DNA from 2 places in the Sphaerisporangium sp. NPDC005289 genome. Region 1 is predicted to be linked to the other one. Evidence: predicted binding sites of a transcription regulator. Region 1 holds the regulator's gene; the other holds the start of a gene.
What was found. Region 1 encodes HrcA, which represses chaperone genes, less so after heat shock. Its sites were predicted from a motif close to TTGGCACTCTCNNNNNGAGAGTGCCAA; they were not measured.

Region 1 (5,856 bases):
GCGATCAGCCATTCGGCAGGAGTCAGCTGATGAAGCGGATGTTGAAGGGGTAGCGGTAGTTCTCGCCGCGGTTGGCCGCCACCGCCGCCATGATCATCAAGATCAGCGAGCCGATGCCGACGACGATCATCAGCAGTATTCCGATGATCACCAGAACCAGGACGGCGGAGACCGCGTAGGCGATGAAGAGCGTGATCTGGAAGTTCAGCGCCTCGGCCGCCTGGTCGCGGACGTAGGGCGACTCATCCTTCTTGACCAGGTACAGAATGAGCGGGCCGAGGAAGGAGGTCAGCAGGCCGAGCAGGTGGGCGAGCATCGCCAGGGTCGTGTCGTCCGACCCCGGGCGCGGCCCGAACCTGCCAGGGACGTGCGGCCCGCCCGGGTACCCCGCCGGCCCATACCCCGGCTGTCCGTAGCCGGGCTGCCCATAACCGGGCTGTCCGTAACCAGGCTGTCCGTAACCGGGCTGTCCGTAGCCGTGTTGCTCGTAACCGGGCTGCTCGTATGCCGCCGCCTGGTAGGGCGCGGGTGGCGCGTACCCGTGCTCGGCGGCGCCGGTGTCCCGGTGCTCCGCGCCGTACCCGGCGGGCTCGTCGCGAGGGCGGTCGGCCGGCGTGGCGGAGGACACGATCCCAGACTCCTGGACGGGCGTGGCGGGCGGTTCGAAGGCGGGGGCCCCGGGAGGTTCGGACACGCGGTCCTTGGCCGACGTGGCGTCGGAGGACACGTCGCCGGCCTGGTCGGCGGGGGGCTCGAAGCCGGGTTGCTGGAGCGGGGCATCGGCGGCCGACTCGGCATCGGTGTGCCGGACCGAGGGCGGTTCGGAGCCGGACTGCTGGACGGGCGTGGCGGGTGGTTCGAAGGTGGGGGGTTCGGCGGAGGCGCCGGGAGGTTCGGACTCGCGGTCCTTGGCCGGTGGGGCGGCGGAGGGCACCTCGCCAGGCCGGTCGGCGGGGGGCTCGAAGTCCGGGTGGGGGGCCGGGGTGGTGGGGAGTTCGGAGTCGAGGGGGTCGGCCGGTGTGGTGGGGGGATCGGAGCGGGGGTGAGGGGCGTTGGTCTCGGGGTCGTTCGGAGGGTGGCTCATGGCGTCTCCTCGGTCGACACGAAGTCGATCAGCTCCTCTACCCGGCCCAGAAGCTCCGGCTCGAGGTCAGTGTAAGTCCGGACAGCGCCGAGAATGCGGCGCCAGGCATCCGCCGGTTCCAGCCGCCAGCCCAGGGCCTCGATCACGCCTTCCTTCCACGGGATCCCGCGCGGGACCTCCGGCCAGGCGCGGATGCCGGCGGCGGACGGCTTGACGGCGGCCCAGATGTCCACGAAGGGGTGCCCGACGACGAGCACGTGCGGAGAGGAGACCTGGGCGGCGATGCGGCTCTCCTTGGACCCGGGGACCAGATGGTCGACCAGCACGCCGAGGCGCCGTCCCGGGCCGGGCTCGAACTCGGCCACGATGGCGGGCAGGTCGTCCACGCCCTCGAGGTACTCGACGACGACGCCCTCCACCCGCAGGTCGTGGCCCCAGATCTTCTCCACGAGGGACGCGTCGTGCACCCCTTCGACGTAGATGCGGCTCTCGCGGGCGACACGCGCCCGCAGCCCCTCGACGGCGATCGACCCGGACGCGCTGCGGCCGGGCCCCGTGGACGCGGCCTCCGGCGCCGGTCGCACCAGCGTCACCGGCCTGCCCTCCAGCAGGAACGCGGCGGGCGCCAACGGGAACACCCGCCGCCGCCCGAAGCGGTCCTCCAGGGTGACGGCCTCCTTGTCACAGGCCACCACGGCGCCGCAGAAGCCCCCCTCGGCGTCCTCCACCACGAGGTCGAGCTCGGCCGGGACCTTGGGGATCTTGCCGCGCAGCGGCCTCCGCCAGTCTCCGGCCAGCACGTCCCGTCCGTAGTCCCGCATACCTGGGCACGCTAGCAAAGATCATGCCTGTGGCGGTGCGCCCTGCGGCCACGCGCCGCCGTAGGGGGCGGCGGCCGCCGCCTGCCGCTTGCGGTTCCGGCCGCGCCGCACCAGGACGACGATCGTGGTGACGACCGCGAGCAGGAACCCGGCCAGCGGGATCAGGAACAGCGAGGCCACGCCTCCGGCGAGGGCGCCGGTGTCGGCGGTCAGCGACTTGCCGACCCCGAACAGCACCTGCTTGCCGGCCTCGGCCTGGCAGCTCACCTTGTAGGTGCCCGCGGCGGGCACGCCGATGTCGAACACGGCCTCCCACACCCGGCCGTCGGCGGACACCGTCTGGGACGCCTTGGGCGAGGTGAGATCGACCTTCTTGCCGGCGCCGTCCACGGCGAGGCAGTTGATGTCGGTGGGCCCGGACGCGGAGGCGTACAGGATGGGCTTGTCCTTCGGGTCCATGGGGACCGACACGCTGCCGCCGCTCTGGAAGGTCTGTGTGGGCGCCGCGTCGGTGATGGTCTTGAACAGGCCGCCGGCGAAACCCACGATGCCCACGACGCCGCAGATCACCGCGACGAGCCAGGCGAGCACGATCCACAGCACCCGCGGCCGCACCGGTCCGGGCGCGGCGGGCGCGGGGGAGGCGTAGAGCGGGTGCGCCGCCTCGGACGCGGGCCCGCCATAGGAGGGGCCCCCGTACGAAGGCCCGCCATAGGAGGGCCCGCCGTGCGAGGGGCCGCCTGGGACGCCGTACGGCCCGCCGGCGGGCGGGCCGTAGGGGGAGGACCCGGCGGGCGGGCCGTAGGGTGAGGGCCCGGCGGGAGCGCCGTACGGCGGGCCGCCGGAGGCGGGGCCGTGCGGGCCGGGGCCCGAGCCGGGCGGAGCGCTCTGCGGCGGAGGCGTGACCTGCGGACCCGGGGAGCCCGGACGCGGCGGTCGCCTCGTCGCGTCGGTCAGGCGGGGATCGTTCTCGCTCATGAACCGAGTCTGGATCAGATGACTTGCCGGCGAATAGCAACCCACTTGTCACCGCCCGGGCATCCGGCCGCCCGGCACGTGCTCCATTCGTCCGGCGGTGGAGGGAAGTCGGCGGATGGGCGGAGTGGGGCCGATTCGCGGGAGAGTGGGGAGGGTGGTGCGGTCTGAGTTATCGCACCCTGAGGCCCATGGCCGTACACTTGGCACTCGGGAACACTGAGTGCCAGACGAGGCGTTTACGCAGGCACGAACGCGAGGCAGGGAGGTGAGCACGTTGCTCGATGAACGCAAGCTGGCCGTTCTGCGCGCCGTTGTCGAGGATTTCGTGTCCACCAACGAGCCGGTCGGGTCGAAGGCATTGGCGGAGCGTCACAATCTGGGGGTCTCGCCCGCCACCGTGCGCAACGACATGGCCGTGCTCGAGGAGCAGGGCTACATCACACAACCCCACACCAGCGCGGGGCGGGTCCCCACCGACAAGGGCTACCGGTTGTTCGTCGACCGGCTGTCCCAGATCAAGCCGCTGTCGGCCGCCGAGCGCCGTGCGATCGAGACGTTCCTGGCGGGCGCCGTCGATCTCGACGACGTCGTGACCCGCACCGTGCGGCTGTTGGCGCAGCTGACCCGCCAGGTGGCCGTGGTGCAGTACCCGTCGCTCATCCGCTCGACGGTCCGGCACGTCGAGCTGGTGCCGCTGGCCGAGCGGCGCATCATGCTCGTGGTGATCACCAACACCGGCCGCGTCGAGCAGCGGGTCGTCGACCTGCCGGACGTGGTGGCCGACGACCAGGTCGCCCACCTGCGGGCGTTGCTGAACGCCTGCCTCGACGGGTGCAGGCTCGGCCGGGTGGCCGAGACGGTCGCCGACCTTCCCGAACGGCTGCCCGAGGGCGACCGGCCGATGGCGACGACGATCCTGTCGGTCCTGCTGGAGACCCTGGTCGAGCGGCACGACGAGAAGATCGTCTTCGCCGGCGCGGCGAATCTCGCGGGCGACTTCAGCGTCGGCCTGCGTGAGGTGCTCGAGGCGCTGGAGGAGCAGGTCGTGCTCATGCGCCTGCTCGGCGAGGCGAACGACCACTCCGCCCTGACCGTGCGCATCGGCTCGGAGAACCCCTACTCCGGGCTTCACGGCACCTCGATCGTCGCCGCCGGGTACGGTTCGGGCGACAATGAACTGGCCCGGCTCGGAGTGCTGGGCCCGACGCGAATGGACTACCCGGTGACGATGGGAGCGGTGCGCGCAGTGGCACGCTATGTCGGCCAGATCCTGGCGGGATCCTAAGTGGCCCGCGACTATTACGGCATCCTCGGGGTGCGCCGTGACGCCACTCAGGACGAGATCAAGAAGGCGTATCGCCGCCTCGCACGTGAGCTCCACCCTGACATCAACCCCGATCCCGAGACGCAGGAGCGCTTCAAGGAGATCAATCAGGCGTACGAGGTCCTGTCGGACCCGAGCAAGCGCCAGATGTTCGATCTCGGCGCCGATCCCTTCGGCGGCGCCGGAGCGGCCGGCCCCGGCGCGGCGGGCTTCGGCGCGGGGTTCCCGTTCAGCGACATCATGGACGCCTTCTTCGGCGGCGGAGGCGGCGCGCGCGGCCCCCGTTCGCGGGCCAGGCGCGGGCGCAACGCCACCATCCGGGTCGAGCTCGACCTGGCCGAGTCGGCGTTCGGCACCACGCGCGAGCTGGTCGTGGACACCGCCGTGCTGTGCGAGGTGTGCCAGGGGTCGGGCGCGGCGGCCGGCACCCATCCCGACACCTGCGACATGTGCCACGGCCGCGGCGAGATCTCCCAGGTCACCCGGTCGTTCCTCGGCCAGGTGATGACCGCCAGGCCCTGCCCCCAGTGCGGCGGGTTCGGCTCGGTCATCCACCACCCGTGCCAGGAGTGCTCCGGCGACGGGCGGGTGCGCACCCGGCGCACGATCAAGGTCCGCATCCCGGCCGGCGTCGAGGACGGCACCCACATCCAGCTCGCCGGCGAGGGCGAGGTCGGCCCCGGCGGCGGCCCGCCCGGCGACCTGTTCCTCGAGATCGTCGAGCGCCCGCACGACACGTTCGAGCGGCGCGGCGACGACCTGCACTGCACGGTGCAGATCCCGATGACCGCGGCGGCGCTCGGCACTATCCTCACCGTGCAGACGCTCGATGGGGCCGAAGAGCTGGACGTGCGCCCCGGCACCCAGTCGGGTCAGGTCATCCCGCTGTACGGGCGGGGCATCCAGCGGCTCAACGAGACCGGCAGGGGCGACCTGCTGATCCACGTGAACGTCGAGACCCCCACCAAGCTGGACGCCGCCCAGGAGGAGCTGCTCAAGGAGCTGTCCAAGCTGCGTGGCGAAGAGCGCCCGCCGGGCAAGTTCGCGCCCGGCCAGCAGGGCTTCTTCTCACGCCTCCGGGACGCTTTTAACGGCCGATGAGCGTCCCGGTTTTCCTGGCCGATGACCTGTCCGGTGACGAGATCGTCCTCGGCGGCCCCGAGGGGCGGCACGCCGCCACCGTGCGGCGGCTGAGGGCGGGCGAACGGGTCGACCTGACCGACGGCGCGGGCGCGGTGGCCGAGTGCGCCGTGCGCGACGCCGGGAAGGACTTTCTGCGGCTGGAGGTCGTCGGCCGCCGCGTGGTGCCCGCGCCCGACCCGCGCCTGGTCGTCGTCCAGGGGCTGCCCAAGGGCGAGCGGGGCGAGCTGGCGGTCGAGATGATGACCGAGGCGGGCGTGGACGTCATCGTCCCGTGGGCCGCGGCCCGGTGCGTCACCCAGTGGAAGGGCGAGCGCGCCGCCAAGTCGCTGGCGCGCTGGCGCTCCACGGCCCGCGAGGCCGCCAAGCAGGCCCGGCGGTTCCACCTGCCCGAGGTCGCCGAGCAGGCGAGCACGGCCGAGGTGGCGGCACTGCTGCGCGGCGCCGCCGCGGCGGCCGTCCTGCACGAGGAGGCCGTCGTGCCGCTGTCGCGCCTGGAGCCGCCGGCG
Region 2 (5,856 bases), on a different contig from region 1:
GGTCCTGGATGGCCTGGGGGTCGCCGGCGCCGTCGACGACGGTCGCGGTGTCCTTGGTGACCACGATGCGGCGGGCCGTGCCGAGCACCTCGGTGCCGGCGTTGGCCAGCGTGAGGCCGAGCTCCTCGGAGATCAGCTGGCCGCCGGTCAGGATCGCCATGTCCTGCAGCATCGCCTTGCGGCGGTCGCCGAAGCCGGGCGCCTTGACGGCGACCGAGGTGAACGTGCCGCGGATCTTGTTGGTGACCAGGACGGCCAGGGCCTCGCCCTCGACGTCCTCGGCGACCACGAACAGCGGCTTCTTGGTCTGGGCGACCTTCTCGAGCAGCGGCAGGAACTCGGCGATCGAGGAGATCTTGCCCTGCTGGAGCAGGACGTAGGCGTCCTCGAGGACGGCCTCCATGCGCTCGGGGTCGGTCACCATGTACGGCGACAGGTACCCCTTGTCGAACTGGAGGCCCTCGGTGAACTCGAGCTCCAGGCCCATGGTGTTGGACTCTTCGACGGTGATCACACCGTCCTTGCCGACCTTGTCGAACGCCTCGGCGATCAGCTCGCCGATCTTGGCGTCCTGCGCGGAGATGGTCGCCACATTGGCGATCTCCTTCTTGTCCTCGACGGGGCGGGCCCGCTCGAGGAGGCGGTCGCTGACCGCGCGGGCGGCCAGGTCGATGCCGCGCTTGAGTGACAGCGGCGACGCGCCGGCGGCGACGTTGCGCAGGCCCTCGCGGACCATCGCCTGGGCGAGCACGGTGGCGGTGGTGGTGCCGTCACCGGCGACGTCGTTGGTCTTGGTCGCCACTTCCTTGGCGAGCTGAGCGCCGAGGTTCTCGTAAGGCTTGTCGAGCTCGACCTCGCGGGCGATGGTGACGCCGTCGTTGGTGATGGTCGGCGCACCGAACTTCTTGTCGATGACGACGTTGCGGCCGCGCGGCCCGAGGGTCACCTTGACGGCGTCCGCGAGGGCGTTGACGCCGCGCTCAAGAGCGCGCCGCGCGTCCTCCTCGAACTCCAGGATCTTGGGCATTAAAAGGTCCTCCCAGCGTCAGGCCCCGGGCCTCGTGAAAGGGCCCGGGGCTTGACACGCGTATTCGGGTAAGGCTCCGTACAGGTGGTCGCTTACGCGCCCCGGGGCTTACTTCTCGATGATCGCGAGAACGTCGCGGGCGGAGAGCACGAGGTACTCCTCGCCGCCGTACTTGACCTCGGTACCGCCGTACTTGCTGTAGAGGACCACGTCCCCTTCCTTGACGTCGAGCGGGATGCGCTTCTCGCCGTCCTCGTCCCAGTTGCCCGGGCCCACCGCGAGGACCTTGCCCTCCTGGGGCTTCTCCTTGGCGGTGTCCGGGATGACCAGTCCGGAAGCGGTCGTCTGCTCGGCCTCAAGCGGCTGGACCACGATGCGGTCGCCGAGCGGCTTAACGGGAACCTTGGTGGCGGTCGTCACGATCGGACCTCCCCTTCAGATTGTGGTGATGAGCTGAAGAGGCGACCAGCGGCCTGCCGTCGCGGGTGTCAGACCTGCCTCGTCGCATTATTGATTGGCACTCTCACTAGCCGAGTGCCAACACTGAACAGTATGCAAGGCCGCCGACACAGTCAACACGGACAGGCCGCCCCAGGTCAGTCCGGTCATGAGCCGCCGTACGACTCGCCCGAATTGTCCGCCTATGGGGGCGGCCTCGGCGCACGGTCGCGGTGACCCCGCGCGCTCACGAGGTCCTGCCACGCAGGCGGGAGCAGCGCGATAGCGTCGGGAGACGTGGACCTCTACGCCTTCCGCGAATTGCTGACCCCCCGCGGGCAGAAAGCCCTCGGCGAGGCCGTGGGCTCTGTGACGGACGGCACAGATCCGGTGACGGCCGCCAGCCGGCTGAGGAAGACCTACGACGCCCCTCTCGCCGCGGCCGCCCTCACCCAGGCACGGCTCCGGGCGCGCGGCGCGGTCAAGTTCGGGCACGACGCCGCCCGCATGTACTTCACCCCCGACGGGCTGGAGCAGGCCACCCGCGCCGAGGTGGCCGCCCACCGCGCCCGCCGCTTCGCCGCCGGCGCGCGCGTGGCCGACGCCTGCTGCGGCATCGGCGGCGACCTCATCGCCCTGGCCCGCGCCGGATGCGAGGTCGACGCCGTGGACCTCGACCCGCTCACCGTCGAGGTCGCGCGGGCGAACGTCCTCGCGCTCGACCTCGGCGACCGCGTCACCGTCCGCGCCGCGGACGCCGCGGAGGTGGACCCGGCGGCCTACGACGTGCTGTTCGCCGACCCGGCGCGGCGATCCACCGGCAGGCGGGTCTTCGACCCGATGGGGTACTCGCCGCCGTGGCCCGCCGTGCTCGCGATGGTGGCCCGGGCGCGCGCCGCCTGCCTGAAGGTCGCGCCGGGCATCCCCTACGAGTTCATCCCGCAGGGCGCCGAGGCCGAATGGGTGTCCTACCGCGGCGAGGTCAAGGAGGCCGTCCTGTGGACGGGCGCCTTCGCCGCGGGCGGGGACCCCGGCTCCGCCGAGACGATCCTGCGCAGGGCGACCCTGCTGCCCTCCGGTCACACGTTGCCGGCCGACCCGTCCCTCGGCGCGCCCGGCCACGGGCCGGTGGCGCGCTATCTGTACGAACCGGACGGCGCGGCCATCAGGGCGCATCTCGTGGCCGAGGTCGCCGCCCAGGTGTCCGGCCACCTGCTCGACCCGCACATCGCCTACATCACCGGGGACGACCCGGCCACGACTCCGTGGGCGTCGCGGTACGAAGTCCGGGAAACCCTGCCTTTCTCCCTCAAACGCCTGCGCGCCGCACTCCGGGAACGCCGCGTCGGCACGGTGACGCTGAAGAAACGCGGTTCGGCGCTCGACCTGGAGCGCCTACGGCGAGATTTACATCTTTCCGGGGATAATTCGTGTGTCGTGGTGCTGACCCGCATCGGCGAACGTCCCTTCGCCATCATCTGCGACCCATCCTGACCTGCCACGATGCCTTTCGTCGCCAACAAATAGGGGCAATCCAGCGATAATCACGATGTTTTAAAGTCGGACCCGAAAGTCACCGGCCGAGCCACTACAGTTGGCCAACGCGCGGGATTCTGCCTGATCCATGGTGCACCCGCCCGATTCGCCACAGAGAACGACCGTACCGACCCCACCGCCGTGCGGCCGACCGCCCGCGAGTGAAGGAGCTTTCGGTGGATCACTCCAACCACACCCTCCTCCAGGCTGGAAGCCAGACCGCCATCTCCGACCGCATGCGCGAACTGCTCGCCAGGGCGGCGCAGGACCACGTCTACGAGCAGCGCACCCAGGGCGCCGTGCTCGACGAGATCCGGCAGCGGCTGGAAGGCATGGAGTGGTTGCTGCGGGAGGTCCGCGAACGCGAGCTCGGCGGGTTGAACGGCGCGCTGGAAGGGGTCAGCGGCCGGCTCGGCGAGCTGGTCAGCCGTCCCCCGGCCTGGGCGGAGGGCCTGGCGCAGCACGTCGAGATCGTGCGCGACCGCGTCGACGGGGTGGGCAACCGCGTCGCCGGGCTCGGCGACCGCATCGAGGCCGTCGGCGACCGCGTCAAGCCCATCGCCGAGCTGCCCGGCCTGTGGACCGACCTCGGCACCGTGCGCGAAGGCGTCGCCGAGGCCCTCAAGCGCCTCCAGGCGGTCCTGGAGGGCACCCAGGGCATGCCCGAGCTGACCAGGCGCCTTGCCCAGCTCGGCGCGAGCATGGAAGCCGCGGGAGGCCGCTTCACGCGGGTCGACAAGGCCCTGCTCGACCTCACCCAGCGCACGGAGCGCGTCGAGGGCGGCGTCCTGGACCTCGGCGAGGGCCTGGACGAGACCCTCTCGCCGGCCGTCCAGCGCCTCACCGGCTCCATCGAGCAGCTCGCCGGCAAGGTCGACGGCATGACCGCCAAGCTCGCCGAGACCGAGACGTGCCTGGCCGCCCGCCTGGAGGGCGTCGAAGGCCGCCTGAAGCCGCTGGAGGCGCTGGACGGGCGGCTCGAGAGCGTGGACCAGCGCCTCGGGAGCGTCGACGGGCGGCTCGACGGCGTCGACGGTCGGCTCGCGGCGGTGAGCGACCGGCTGGCCGGCTTCGACGGGCGGCTCGAGACCATCGCGGGACGGGTGGACACCACCGACGGGCGGGTGAGCGACCTGTCGGGCCGCTTCGACACGGTCGACAGCCACGTCGGGGCGGTCGAAGGACGGCTGGAGACGGTCGACGTCCGCCTGCAGAGCATCGACGGCCGCATCGAGACCGCCCAATCGTGTCTCACCGGGCTCGACGCCCGCGTCGACACGGCCCAGTCCTGTCTCACCGGGCTCGACGGCCGCATCGAGACGGTCCAGTCGTGCCTCGCCGGGGTCGACGGCAACCTCGCCGGCGTCAAACAGCAGATCGCCGACGCCGACGGCCGCCTCACCGACCTGGCCCAGCACCTCACCGGCGTCGACGGCCGCCTGTCCAAGCAGGACGAACGCCTCGGCGCCATCGACGCCGGGTTCGAGGACGTCAACGAGCGGCTGGAGATGGTGGACGACCGCGTCGAGGCGGTCAACCAGCGGGTGGGGCAGCTGCCCGCGCTGCTGGAGGTCGGCGAGGTGCACAAACGCGTCGGCGAGCTGATCCGCGCCCAGGCCGACGACCAGGGCAGGCGGTTCGACACGCTCGACGAGCGGCTCACCGAGGCCGCGGCGGCCCTGCCGCCCCTGGGCGAGCTGGTGGAGCTGGTCCGCGCCCGCCCCGACCGCGACCAGCTCTCGGAAACCGTCGACCAGATCGTCCAGCCGACGCACCGCGACCTCACCCGCAGGCTCGGAGCCCTGGAGGAGACCATGCTGGCGCTCGCCGAGGCCCTTCTGCGCCCCGCCCGCTCCCCCAAGGACTGACCGCCTCCCGACCGCCCGGCGCCGCCCCTCCAACGGGACCACTCCGGCGGCACCTCACGACGGACCACCCCGGCGGCACCTCACGACGGACCACCCCGGCGCCGCCTCACGACGGACCACCCCGGCGCCGCCTCACGACGGACCACCCCGGCGCCGCCCCACCCGACGGGCATCGGGTGGCGAGCCGTCAGACGTGGACGGTGGTCACGGGCATGGAGGAGTCGGCGGGAATGTCCAGCGGCGAGGGGGCCACCCCGGCCGCCACCAGCTCCGACCCGAGAGCGGCGATCATCGCGCCGTTGTCGGTGCACAACCCCGGACGCGGCACGCGCAGACGCACCCCCGCGGCGTCGCACCGCTCCTGCGCCAGCGCGCGCAGCCGCGAGTTGGCGGCCACGCCGCCCCCGATCAGCAGATCGTCCACCTCGTAGCGCCGGCACGCCTGCAACGCCTTGCGCGTCAGCACGTCCACCACGGCCTCCTGGAAGGACGCCGCCACGTCCGCCACGGGCACCGGCTCGCCCGCGCGCTCCTTGGCCTCCACCCAGCGCGCGACGGCCGTCTTGAGCCCCGAGAACGAGAAGTCCAGCGTGCCGTCGTCGTACTTGCCACGCGGGAACGCGACCGCCGTCCCCGACCCCTCGGCCGCCGCGCGGTCGATGTACGGGCCGCCCGGGAAGGGCAGGCCGAGCACCCTGGCCACCTTGTCGAACGCCTCGCCCGCCGCGTCGTCCACCGTCGAGCCGAGGGAGATCACGTCCTTGGCGACGTCCGGGACCAGCAGCAGAGACGAGTGACCGCCCGACACCAGCATCGCGATCGACGGCTTGGGCAGCGGACCGTGCTCCAACTGGTCCACCGCCACGTGCGCCGCCAGGTGGTTCACCCCGTACAGCGGCACCCCGAGCCCCAGCGCGTACGCCTTGGCCGCCGCGACCCCCACCAGCAGCGCCCCGGCGAGCCCGGGGCCCGCGGTGACGGCCACGG

Region 2: the regulator HrcA is predicted to act here: its motif matches at 1,542-1,568, upstream of groES (co-chaperone GroES).

The regions. Positions count from the first base shown of each region.
Region 1 is NZ_JBEXGS010000001.1:498,660-504,515, reverse strand. Features, by position in the region: gene ABZT47_RS01930 (DUF4870 domain-containing protein) at 23-1,084, opposite strand; gene ABZT47_RS01925 (DUF3097 domain-containing protein) at 1,081-1,905, opposite strand; gene ABZT47_RS01920 (hypothetical protein) at 1,927-2,883, opposite strand; gene hrcA (heat-inducible transcriptional repressor HrcA) at 3,158-4,168, shown strand; gene dnaJ (molecular chaperone DnaJ) at 4,169-5,308, shown strand; gene ABZT47_RS01905 (16S rRNA (uracil(1498)-N(3))-methyltransferase) at 5,305-5,856, shown strand, end outside.
Region 2 is NZ_JBEXGS010000003.1:539,869-545,724, forward strand. Features, by position in the region: gene groL (chaperonin GroEL) at 1-1,027, opposite strand, end outside; gene groES (co-chaperone GroES) at 1,136-1,450, opposite strand; gene ABZT47_RS08015 (class I SAM-dependent methyltransferase) at 1,763-2,959, shown strand; gene ABZT47_RS08020 (hypothetical protein) at 3,178-4,869, shown strand; gene tsaD (tRNA (adenosine(37)-N6)-threonylcarbamoyltransferase complex transferase subunit TsaD) at 5,057-5,856, opposite strand, start outside.